Regions from separate parts of the Bradyrhizobium ottawaense genome, predicted to be linked through region 3. Evidence: predicted binding sites of a transcription regulator. Region 3 holds the regulator's gene; each other region holds the start of a gene.

Region 1 (4,141 bases), 880 kb from region 3:
CGCTTACGCGCCTTTGCCCACCCTACGGCTCCTGACCTAAGGCGCGATCAACGAGCGACTCTCCGCCTCCCACCGCCACAGTCGATCATTGGTCAGCAACGTACCGCCCCACCAGCGCCGAATCGGATTGTGACGGCGAAAATCCTCCCGACCATCCAGAACTGCTTTGCCAAACTCCGTCAGCGACAGCCGGCTCCGGCGAAAGGCGGCGTTGCGACCGCGCGCGTTGTCCGGATCGAGTGTCGCCAGCTTGCCGTCCAGACCCGCAACCGCTGGCGCAGGGCCGAATGCGAGCCCTTCGAGCAGCGCGCCCAACTCCCACGGATCGAACACACGAGCCTCAGAGGTGCCTGACCGAAACAGCTCATCGGTGCGACTGCGTCCGCTTGCGATGAGTTCGAGAAGCCGCGTCTCGGTCGCCCCGGCGACGGCAGTTCTGAGAGCAGGTCTTCCATGGCCGGTTTCAGGAAAGACAGCTTGCCGAGCGGCCTATCGAGCAGCCCAACGCAGAGCTCGGGCGTCGGCGCGCGATAGGCCTCCCACGCGAGGGTCGCGCTTTCAAGATCGCTTTCCGCGATATCGAACTGCTTCACGTCACGATGGCGAAGCTCTGAGGGATCTGCTCCGCGCAGATCGAAATCGACGAGTCGTAGTCTCAGACTCTCAGTAAGTGACGGCTCGAAACGCAGGTAATCGAGGATCCAGATCAGCTGCAATTGACTGTTGGGTTCGGGGTCGAACCACAGTTCAATGAGATCGACCCCGTAATTCTTGCAGACCCAGAGCAGGGCACCGGCTCGATCCTGGCGCCTGATGAGGGGCGACTGACGCACGGGGACGCAATCCGACCAGTGCATTTGGTCGACCCACGTCCTGGACTCCCGCCAGCCGAGATAGCGGATGAGGTGGTCAGCCGTCGGAAGTGGCCCCGAAACGAAGCGATAGATGAACGGGATGACCATGTCGGCGCGATCGGCGAGGGCAAGACCGACGCCCGCCGAACTGGTCAGGATCACACGCTTCATCGTCGGCGCACCTCACCCTTACGCAAAACGAAACGGGCACTGACGACGTCGGCAACTCAACGTCTTCAGCGCCCGCTCCTCGCGAAAAACTTTCGCGTTAGGTCTTACTCGTCCGCCGGCTCCTCGCCGTCGGCGTCGCGCTCCGGCGTGCCGGCGAGAATTTGCTCGGCGATCAGGCCGGAGTTCTGGCGGATCGAGGTCTCGATCTTGGCGGTGATGTCGGGGTTGGCCTTCAGGAACGCTTTCGAGTTCTCGCGGCCCTGGCCGAGACGCTGGCTGTCATAGGAGAACCAGGCGCCTGACTTCTCGACGATGCCGGCCTTGACGCCGAGATCGAGGATCTCACCCATCTTGGAGACGCCCTCGCCGTACATGATGTCGAACTCGACCTGCTTGAAGGGCGGCGCCAGCTTGTTCTTGACGACCTTGACGCGCGTGGTGTTGCCGACAACTTCGTCGCGCTCCTTGATCGCGCCGATGCGGCGGATGTCGAGGCGGACCGAGGCATAGAACTTCAGCGCGTTGCCGCCGGTGGTGGTTTCCGGCGAGCCGTACATCACACCGATCTTCATGCGGATCTGGTTGATGAAGATCACCATGGTGTTGGACTTGTTGATGGAGGCCGTCAGCTTGCGCAGCGCCTGGCTCATCAGGCGGGCCTGCAGACCCGGCAGCGCATCGCCCATCTCGCCCTCGAGCTCGGCCTTCGGCACCAGCGCCGCGACCGAATCGATCACCAGCACGTCCACCGCACCCGACCGCACCAGCGTGTCGCAGATCTCCAGCGCCTGCTCACCGGTGTCGGGCTGCGAGATCAGGAGCTCGTCGATGTTGACGCCCAGCTTCCTCGCATAGACCGGGTCGAGCGCGTGCTCGGCGTCGATGAAGGCGCAGATGCCGCCCTTCTTCTGCGCTTCGGCCACCGTATGCAGCGCCAGCGTGGTTTTTCCTGAGGATTCCGGCCCGTAGATCTCGACGATGCGCCCCTTCGGCAGGCCGCCGATGCCGAGCGCGATATCGAGCCCGAGCGAGCCTGACGACACCGCCTCGATGTCCATGGACCGGTCGTTCTTGCCGAGCTTCATCACCGAGCCCTTGCCGAACTGGCGCTCGATCTGAGAGAGCGCGGCGGCCAGAGCTTTACTCTTGTCCATGGAAGATCCTTCGACGATACGCAGGGCAGTGGCGGACATTGGGTCGTGCTCCTTATGGCGAGGATTCGCGTGAGGGACAAACGATTGGCGAGGCGGCTCGTCGATAAAAGCAACGTACCCTATTTGTTCTAGGTTCGCAATATGTTCTTTTGCGGATTTGAGGCTTTGTCCGTGAGCATCGCCACGTCCCCCTCCCCATTCGCGTTGTGCACACAACTGGACAGACGCGGCTCCCGTTAATGGTCCTCAATGGGCCATCACCGCCCCAACCGTGGCCACTATCGGTGACGAGAACGCCGATTGCGCTCCCGCCTTCATCGCATGAAAAGGAGCGCGCCATGCTCAAGCGGCGACGTTTCAAGCAGCAGTTGACCCTTCAAGACCGGCTCTCCGCATGGGTGAAGCAGGTCCAGGAAGAGGCCGCCAGGCTTCCGCCCGGGCCCGAGCGGGACGCCCTGCTCAAGAAGGCCCGCCAGGCCGATGTCGCCAATCATCTGCACGACTGGGTCATATCCCCCGGGCTGCAACCGCCGAAATAGCAGGGCTGTCGCAACGTCATTCCCCGGCCGAAGCTGACGTTCATCAAAGACGCAGCCGCCGGCCGCCGTCAGAATTCCGCAATCCTGCGGCACCGAACCTTTTCGCGGTCTCGAGCCTTCTCCAGGATGGGACCGCAACTCTGGGGACCTCAGTCATGACGGACACCACGAACCGCGATACGATCAGGCGCAATCCCCTGCTGGAGGCGGCGCATGAGGAGCTGATGAAGTTCGAGCGCCAGGAAAACGAATTCCGCAAGAAGGACCGCCAAGAGCGCGCCGCCGAGCTCCACCTTCCCCTGAATGTAATCAAGATCCACTAGACCCAACCGGGGGCTTCCGAAGCCGACAAGAGAGCGTAGCGCGTTGACGGTATCGCCAAGTTTAAGCCATTGAAAGCACAACGGAACTTCCATGCAGCCTACTGTGCATGGGGTTGTTTTCCAGTTTTGCGGCATGCCCTGTACCCCCGTCATCCAGGGAAAGGCTGCCGCTCGCGTGCCTGTCCTTAAAGCAGCGCCAGCAGCACGAGGCCGATCACCAGCACCACGAAGCCAGCCGCTGTCGCGGCGGCGAATGACCGCTCTACGTTATCCATGATGCCACCCCGTGGTCGGCGTGCCACGTTTCCCCCATGGCTGCGCCGAACGCTGTGGAATCTTGCCGACCGGTGTGTCCGCAGTTGTGCGAACGGATGTCGAAATTGGGACCGGTGCGGGGCCAGTCTGCGGCCTCGGCGTTGAGTCCGGAAATCTGACGCCTGTCAGGCTGCCGTAAGCGGAGCCGGCTAGGATGATGCCGCTATGGTGTTGCAGCCCAGCACCTCAGCCTCCAATAACTTTTTGCCCCGTCTGGCTCTCCCCAGGCGGGGCTTTTTCATGCCTGTCGGGCGGTTCGCGAGTCCCGCTCCTCCTGCGTCAGGAGCAGCGAGAAGGCGCGGATCGCGGGCGCAGCCAGCAGCACGATCGGCAACATCGCGGCCCATGCGATCAGCCACGACACCATCCAGTGCCCGACGAAGCTCATCGCGCTGCCTGCGGGCAGGCTGGCGATCCCCGCCGCGATCAGCGACGTCAGCCCGGACTGGATGATGCCGAAGACGAAATGACTGTAGCGGCGGGGAATGCCCAGCATGACGACCCTTGCTGTTTTTGCCATCGCCAGACCAAGCAAGGCATATGCCGCCGCTTGCAGGGAAACCGGTAACCCCCTCGGCGGGCCCCCCGCGGCCCGTCCGATCGGCGTACCGACGCAGCCGGGTGCAGCCCAGGAACTTTGTTCATGGTCGGAGAACCACGGGTATGCGACAGCCTCACTGTCTCACGGACCGGCGTCTTTCGAGAGCCGGCCTCGCCTGTTTCGGCGCAGGCGCGCTTTCGAGATACCCCCGAACTATCTAGGGCTTACCGACAAAATTTGCTTG
Region 2 (4,141 bases), 1.8 Mb from region 3:
CGCCGTCGAACACCTCCCCCTCGTAAAGTCCGTCGCGAAAAATCCAGAAGCGCAGGCCCTCGGCATCCTCGATGCGAAAGTAATCCCGGGTCAGCTGCTTGCCGTCCTGCCGCCACCATTCCATCGCGATACGCTCGGGTCCTTCCACCCGCACCACGGCATGCAGCGCGCGGCGCCAGGTGAACTGATGCGGCGGACCATCCGGCACGGCCGCGAATGGCACCTTGATCGGCTCCGGCTTGTCGAACAGCCTTAAGGGACGCAGCGGTGGCTCGCTTTCGGTCCGTGCCGGCCATTCGGCCTGCATGGCGGCGGCGAGATGATGCTGCGCCGGGGCGGCCAGCACCGCACATTCAGGGATATGGGTATCCTCAGGCAGGTGCACGACGACGCGCTTTCCGCCGATGCGCGCGGCAATGCGGTCGATCAGGGCGGCAAGCTCGTCATTGTCGTGGACATGGGCGTCGAGATCGCGCTGCTCCTGCACCACGATCTCGGTGCGGCTCGCCGACAGGCGAACCATATCGAAGCCAAAACCGGGATCGAGGGGATCGGCGAGCGCATCGAGACGCTCGCGGAACAGCCGGTCGATCACCGCGCTTCGCGTCACCGGACGTCCGGTCTCGACCATGATCGCGCGCACCACGCCGTCGGTGCGGAAGAACGCGGCTTCCAGCCGGCGCGCGCCCTTGCCCTGCTTCTCCATGGAGGCAATCAGCGTGTCCGCCAGCCGCGACAGCGTCATCGCGATCATGGTGTCGGTCGCGATCGGCTCGGCGAAACGCTTCTCCACGATATAATCAGGCAGCGGTTTTCGCGGATTGATCGGCGCATCGCCCTGCCCCAGCGCATGCGCCAGCAGCGTGGAGAACCGCGCTCCGAACCGCGCCGTGATCTCGCTCGGCGAGCGCGTGGCGACGTCGCCGATGGTCTTGAGGCCGGCGCGGCGCAGGCCGGTGGTGATGGCCTCGCCCGCACCGAGCGCGGACACCGGAAACCGGCTGATCGCCTCCGCCTCGCCGCCATCGGCAACGATGGTGCCCGTGGTCTGCCGCGTCAGCGTGCGCGCGCAGACCGAGGTGCCGGCGATTGCCGCGCTGACGGCAAAGCCTTGTCGGCCGAGCGCCCGAACCAGCGCTTGCAACAGCGCAGCCTCGCCGCCGAACAGATGCGCACAGCCGGTGATGTCGAGGAACAGCCCGTGCGGCGGATCGAGCGCGACCAGCGGCGTGAAGCGGTCGCACCAGTCGGCGATGTCGCTAAGCGTCTTCGCATCGGCCGCGACATCGGCGTCGAACACGCGCAAATCCGGGCACATCGCCCGCGCATTGGCGAGCGGCTGACCTACGTACAGGCCGAGACGCTCGGCAGCCTCGTCCAGCGCATGGATCACCAGCGCATTGTTGTCCTTGATGACGACGATGCTCGGCTCATTATTGGTTTTACCCAGCCCGGAGCTGTTGAAGAACCGCTGGATCCGGTCGATGGGCAGGCGTGGCAGCCACAGGCTGAGAATACGTCGACGGTTCACTGAACTGGCACTCATCACAATTCCATTCCATGATCCACCGGCCGCAGGGGCCATGACGATTACGCAAGAGTTCGGCATCGAAGCGCGGCGCGCCCCATGCGTCCCACACCGACCCCGGCGGCGAATGCGCCGCGCGCAGCATCCACCTGGTCTCCGCCGTCGAAGGCAGCGGCTGCGCCGCCATCCGCAGCATCAGGCCGGTGACGCCGGAGCCTTGCGCGGCCAGCGTCAGCTTGCGGCTCGCCACGAGATCGAACTGCCTGGTTTCGCCCCAGAGCTCGAGCACGACGGCGCCCAGCGCATCGCAGGCGAGCGCATCGGCCGAGGTACGCAGCGCGCTCTCGACATCGGCGGCGCGCACCATCACCACACGGCGCGGATCGAGGCCGAGCTCGGCGAGCCCGCTCATCGACAGCGCGCCTGCCTCTATCTCTGAAAAATCCTGCCGTACCCACAGCAGCGGCCGCTGCGCCGAGACGCGCCCGGCAAGCCCCATGACGAAGCCGGTCGCGGCCGTCCCCTGAGACCCAGTGCAAAACACCTCGTGGATCGCCGCGCGCGCGAGCCCGCCCTTCAGCGCGTTGTCGGCTTCGCTGTGACCGAGCGCGACGCGATCGTGCGGATGCACGACCGTCGCCGTCTCGATGCGCTCGATCTGGCCGCGCAAGGTCGCAAGCGCGCTTGTCCGTGCGCCGCTCATGCTCGCCGCTCCTTCAGGGGTGATTGCCGATGGCTCTCAAAAAGAGAACCAGCGGCTGGCTCATTTGTTCATGATATGTTCTAATATAAAGCTAACGGCGCGGAGAGAGTCAATCGAATTGGCGCGCAAGCGGATTCATGAGCTGAATCAAAGGGATTCCAAGATGGACGTACAACGCAAGCTGGAAATCCTGGCGGACGCCGCCAAATACGACGCGTCCTGCGCCTCCAGCGGCACGGAGAAGCGGGATTCCAGCGACGGCAAGGGCATGGGGTCGACCGCACCCGGCATGGGCATCTGCCATTCCTATGCGCCGGATGGACGCTGCATCTCGCTGCTCAAGGTGCTGCTGACCAACGCCTGCAATTACGATTGCCTCTATTGCGTCAACCGCGCCTCCTCGAACGTGCCGCGCGCCCGCTTCACCATCGACGAATTGGTCAAGCTGACGCTCGACTTCTACCGGCGCAATTACATCGAGGGCCTGTTTCTCTCCTCCGGCATCATCCGCAACCCCGACTACACCATGGAGCAAGTGGTGAGCGTCGCGCGAAAGCTGCGCGAGGAGCATCACTTCCGCGGCTATATCCATCTCAAGACCATTCCCGAGGCCGACGATGCGCTGATCGCGGAAGCCGGCAAATATGCCGATCGTCTCTCCATCAACATCGAGATGCCCGAGGAAACGAGCCTGCAGCAATTCGCGCCGGAGAAGGACGTGCGCGCGATCCGCCGCACCATGGGCCGGCTGCGGCTGAAGCTGGACGAGGCCGAGGAAGGCCGCAGCGCGAAGACCAAGGCAAAGCCGCAGCGCTTCGCGCCGGCGGGCCAAAGCACGCAGATGATCGTCGGTGCTGATGCAGCCTCCGACCACACCATTCTCCACACCAGCGCCAATCTCTACGGCGCCTACCGTCTGCGGCGCGTCTACTACTCCGCCTTCAGCCCGATCCCCGACGCCAGCCGCGCCTTGCCTCTGGTGCAGCCGCCGCTGCTGCGCGAGCACCGGCTCTACCAGGCCGACTGGCTGATGCGGTTCTACGGTTTCGACGTTGCGGAGATCGTCGACGACAGCGCGATGCTGCCGCTCGACATCGATCCGAAGCTGGCCTGGGCGCTGCGTCATCGCGACCGCTTCCCGCTCGACGTCAACCGCGCCAGCCGCGAGGAGCTGCTGCGCGTGCCGGGCTTCGGCACCAAGGCGGTCGAGCGCATCATTGCAACACGGCGCACCACCACGATCCGCCTCGCCGATCTCGCCCGCCTGCACGTGCCCCGCAACAAGGCGCTGCCGTTCATCGTCCTCAGCGATCACCGGCCCTCGCCGCACCGTCTTGATGCGGCCGGGCTGATCGAACGGTTCAAGCCGAAAGCAACGCAACTGGGATTTGGCTTCTGATGCAGTACATCACCCTCGACACCGAAACCCATTTCGACGGCTGGCGCAAAGCCGCGCGCAGCCTCGTGCTTCATCACGTGCAGCCCACCGATGTCACCTGGACCGTGCAGGGCGGCGAGGCGGAGTTGTTCGCGCCGCAAGCACCGTCTCCGATCCTCGAGGCGAACGAAGGCACCTTCAACGTATCAGGCAAATTCGTCGAGCTAGCCCAGGCCGCAATCCTGCACCGCGATATCCAGCGCTTTGCGATCCTCTATCGCCTGCTCTGGCGGCTGAAGGACAACCACGATCTCATCGAGGTCGCGACCGACCCTGACGTCGCGCAGGTCACGGCGATGGCTCGCGCGGTCCATCGCGACGAGCACAAGATGCACGCCTTCGTCCGCTTCCGCGAGATCGGACGCGAGCGCGCAGCACATTACGTCGCCTGGTTCGAGCCGGAGCATCACATCGTCGAGCTCGCCGCCCCGTTCTTCGCAAGACGCTTTGCCGACATGCCCTGGTCGATCCT
Region 3 (4,141 bases):
TCCAGGCTGACGTTGATCGGTGAGGTCGCAGCGGGCCGTCCGTTCACGGAGAGGGTCGCCGCCGGCGAAGCCGTGCGGATCTTCACCGGCGGCGTCGTTCCCGACGGCGCCGACGCAGTCGTGATCCAGGAGGACACGATCGCCGAGGGCAAGCAAATAACGATCAAGGAAGCCGCGATCGTGGGTCGGCACATCCGCCCCGCCGGCGTTGATTTCCGCGAGGGTGACGTCCTCCTGCGCAAGGGAACCCGTCTGACAGAGCGCGATCTCGCCCTCGCCGCTGGAATGAATCACCCGCAACTCGCCGTCTGCCGTCGTCCGAAGGTCGCGATCCTCGCCACCGGCGATGAACTGGTGATGCCGGGCTCAACGCCCGGGCACGGCCAGATCGTCTATTCCAACGGCTATGCCCTGCACGCGCTCGCCCGCAGCGAGGGCGCCGAGACCATCGACCTCGGTGTTGCCGCCGATACGCTGGAGGCCACCACCGCCGGCATCCGCCGCGCGCGCGAAAGCGGCGCCGACGTCCTGGTCACGACCGGGGGCGCATCGGTCGGCGACCACGATCTGGTCCAGCAGGCGCTGAAGGACGAAGGCATCGCGTTGGCGTTCTGGAAGATCGCGATGCGGCCCGGCAAGCCGATGATGCACGGACGCTTAGGGACGATGAGCGTCATTGGCCTGCCCGGCAATCCCGTGTCGTCCTACGTGTGCGCCTTCCTGTTCATGGTACCGCTGATTCGCGCGCTGTCGGGCCGTTCGGTGATTCATCACCGTCGCGAGCGCGCCGTGCTGGGCCGCGATCTCGGCGCCAATGACCAGCGCGAGGATTATCTGCGCGCGCGCCTGGAGCTGCGCGACGACGGCACGCTCGTCGCCCTTCCCGTCAGCCATCAAGACTCCTCTCTGCTTGCGAATCTTGCTGCAGCACAGGTACTTCTCGTGCGCGCACCGCTTGCGCCAAAGGCCGAGGCCGGCAGCCCCTGCGAAGTGCTGCGGCTCCCCGTCTGAACTGCGCGGCCACACGCATTCGGCGAGTTTCGCTCTGTTCACGGTAAATTAAGCAGTTGCGGAACATGTATCGAACATATAGTGTCCGTTCATGATTTGTTTCGAGGATGTAGCGGCTTATCGCTGAACTCATCGTCTCGGAATCGAACGACATCAACCGGGGGACTTTGGTCGAGATGTTAACGCGCAAACAATACGAGCTTCTGCGGTTCATCAGCGAACGCTTGAAGGAAAGCGGCGTGCCGCCGTCCTTCGACGAGATGAAGGATGCGCTCGACCTGCGCTCGAAGTCAGGCATCCACCGCCTGATCACCGCACTCGAGGAGCGCGGCTTCATCCGCCGGCTGCCCAACCGCGCCCGGGCCATCGAAGTGATCAAGCTGCCGGAGCTCCAAGCTGCCGCCGGCAACCGACGCGGCTTCACGCCAAGCGTCATCGAGGGCAATCTCGGCAAGCTGCGCGCGAGCTCCAGCCCGTCCGCGGACGAGGGCGAGCGGCCCGTTGCGGTGCCCGTGATGGGCCGCATCGCGGCCGGCACCCCCATCGAGGCGTTGCAGACACGCAGCCACACCATCAGCGTGCCTCCAGACATGCTCGGCTCCGGCGAGCATTACGCGCTCGAAGTGCGCGGCGATTCCATGGTCGAGGCCGGCATCCTCGACGGCGACATGGCGCTGATCCAGCGCAACGAGAGCGCCGATACCGGCGACATCGTGGTGGCGCTGATCGACGACGAGGAAGCCACGCTCAAGCGCTTCCGCCGCCGCGGCGCCTCGATCGCGCTGGAGCCCGCCAATGCCGCTTACGAGGTGCGCATCCTGCCGCCGAACCGCGTGAAGATTCAGGGCAAGCTGATCGGGCTTTACCGCAAGTACTGATACCGGAGTCTTCAGCGCCTCGCGCGCGCCTTCGGTCGGCATCGCCGATCAGAGATTGGAGCGGATGATGGTCCGCTCCGGCTGGATAGTCTTTCTGGTTCTGCACAGATTGTCCGGCCCCTCCCCCTTTCGCGACATCCTCGGCAGGCCGCGGGAAGCAACATCGCTTCGCGGCCTTGCGAGTTCGAGGGGGACAGCCCAAATGCGCCGGATCGTTTGAGCGCAGCCGCAGCAACGCTGGTCGCATCATTCATGTCGGCTAGGACACGGCCGTGATCCAGAAAATCCGCAACAACCGCAATGCAGCGCGCACGCAGCCGAGCTGACGATACTCGGGCTGGCTGGTTTCGCCGGTCGTTGACGCGCGCCTGCCAAATGCACGGAAGCCGACTTTGTTCCTATCGAATTCGGAAAAGATGGAAAAGATAATGTGATCGGGGCTCGCGGATCCCAGCCGCAGATTTGCCTACAACCAAGCAGACCGTCACGTGCTTCCACTCTGGTAGGGGCCTGCGCCTCCAAAAGGGGTGCGGGTCGCTATCTCTGCATAGAGGAGCACCCGATGTGTGACTACAGCCTGCATGCCGTCGCGACGCGCCCCGCAGAAGTCGGCGAGACGATCGTCACGACAACATTCCGCGGCACCTCGACGCGCGGCTTCGCCTCCGAAGCCGATCTCTCCGTCGCGGTCTGCCTGCTGCCGGGAACGGAGCTCGCCTTCGCCGATAACGTCCGTTACGACAACCGCTGGATCTGGACGCGCACCGTCAACTCCCGCGTCGGCAAGTTCGGCAAGATCGATCCGCACATTCCCGATCGCCATCATGATGCGATCGAATTCCCGGACGGCAAATCCGTGCTGGTGACGCAGCTCGTCGAGGGCCAGCGCGCAACCGTGCTGCAACTGCCGGTGACCCAGCCGATCGGCGAGCGCGAGCACAAGCCGCAGATCATCGCCGACAGTCGCCCGACGGTCACGCGACTGCCGATCGGCTGACGCCCTCCGGCCCGGCGGGTCCGGGGCCAGGATTGAAATGCCGTCGCCGGCCGATGCCGGCGAGCCCGGTGGGTTTGTGTTTCACGAAATTCGATCGGCGAGCGCCGCCGCACCTCGTCGCCGCACGAAGTTTGGGCCGTCCTGCCTGAATTTTGAACCTCCGCTCCGCAGCCAAATGACCGATGCTGTCGTGGTTTGAGGCGGCGGACACGCTCGATGAAAACCTTTATTCGCGTCGTTGAACTCTGGGTGCCTGACCGGACGCGCATGCGGCTGGAATTCGGCGGCGGCCTCTACGACGAAGGGCTGTCCGCGTTCAAGGCCGTCAGCGAAGATCTGCACTTCGGATATGACGAGGGGCTTCCAGGCAAGGCCTGGGCCTGCGGCCATCCCGTCATCCTCACGAAATTCGCCAACTCCTATTTCAAGCGGACCGATCAGGCCGTCGCCGCCGGCCTCACCTGCGGCGTGGCGGTGCCGGTGTTTGCAGGCGAATTTCTGCAAGCCGTGATGGTGCTGTTCTGCGGCGACGACGAGGCGCATGTCGGCGCGATCGAACTCTGGCACAACGATCCTGATCTCTCCCACGAGATGGGCCTCGTCGACGGCTATTACGGCGCGGCGGACATGTTCGAATTCAACTCGCGCCACACTAAATTTCCTCGCGGCTTCGGACTTCCCGGACGCACCTGGAAGGCGGGCCTGCCGCTGATCATCAAGGACCTGCACGACGCCAAGAGCTTCCTGCGCTGGGAGGACGCAGCCAAGGTCGGGATCAATCTGGGTGTCGGCGTGCCCTACCGAACCGGCACCGACCAAACCTGGGTCCTGACTTTCCTCTCCGCGCAGGCAACGCCGATTGCGCGACGCTTCGAGATCTGGGTCCCGAACGAGGCCCGTTCGGCGCTGGTCTTTCGCGCCGGCGATTGCAGCGCGCAGACCGACCTTGCCGCCCGCTATGCCGCCAATTCCATTGCCAGGGGCGAAGGCAGCATCGGCGGCGCCTGGGCCGCCGGCATGCCCGCGCTCAACGACGATCTCACTCATGACGGCTCGATCGCGGGCTCTGAGGCCTGCGCAGCCGGGCTGAGCCGAATGGTGGCCCTGCCGGTCATCGGCAAGGCAAAGCTCGAAGCCGTGCTGGCCTGGTATCTGTAATCGATGGCGTCAATCGTCGGCCTGCAAGTCGGTCTCCGATGGCGTTGCGTCGCGGCTGCGGGGAGCCGCCTTCTGCGCAAGGCTGCCGTCGAAGTCA

What was found. Region 3 encodes LexA, which represses DNA repair genes until DNA is damaged. Its sites were predicted from a motif close to TGTTCNNNNTGTGTTCNG; they were not measured.
Region 1: the regulator LexA is predicted to act here: its motif matches at 2,311-2,328, upstream of recA (recombinase RecA).
Region 2: the regulator LexA is predicted to act here: its motif matches at 2,297-2,314, upstream of CIT37_RS27890 (ImuA family protein).

What each region holds. Positions count from the first base shown of each region.
Region 1 covers NZ_CP029425.2:3,199,821-3,203,961, reverse strand. The annotation lists gene CIT37_RS15095 (hypothetical protein) at 180-1,025, opposite strand; gene recA (recombinase RecA) at 1,130-2,218, opposite strand; gene CIT37_RS15085 (hypothetical protein) at 2,518-2,718, shown strand; gene CIT37_RS15080 (hypothetical protein) at 2,874-3,041, shown strand; gene CIT37_RS15075 (DUF2798 domain-containing protein) at 3,595-3,852, opposite strand.
Region 2 covers NZ_CP029425.2:5,860,615-5,864,755, forward strand. The annotation lists gene CIT37_RS27885 (Y-family DNA polymerase) at 1-1,546, opposite strand, end outside; gene CIT37_RS27890 (ImuA family protein) at 1,443-2,231, opposite strand; gene CIT37_RS27895 (putative DNA modification/repair radical SAM protein) at 2,395-3,630, shown strand; gene CIT37_RS27900 (UdgX family uracil-DNA binding protein) at 3,630-4,141, shown strand, end outside.
Region 3 covers NZ_CP029425.2:4,083,511-4,087,651, reverse strand. The annotation lists gene CIT37_RS19550 (molybdopterin molybdotransferase MoeA) at 1-1,011, shown strand, start outside; gene lexA (transcriptional repressor LexA) at 1,188-1,889, shown strand; gene CIT37_RS19540 (hypothetical protein) at 2,452-2,886, shown strand; gene CIT37_RS19535 (GAF domain-containing protein) at 3,103-4,044, shown strand; gene CIT37_RS19530 (ComEC/Rec2 family competence protein) at 4,054-4,141, opposite strand, start outside.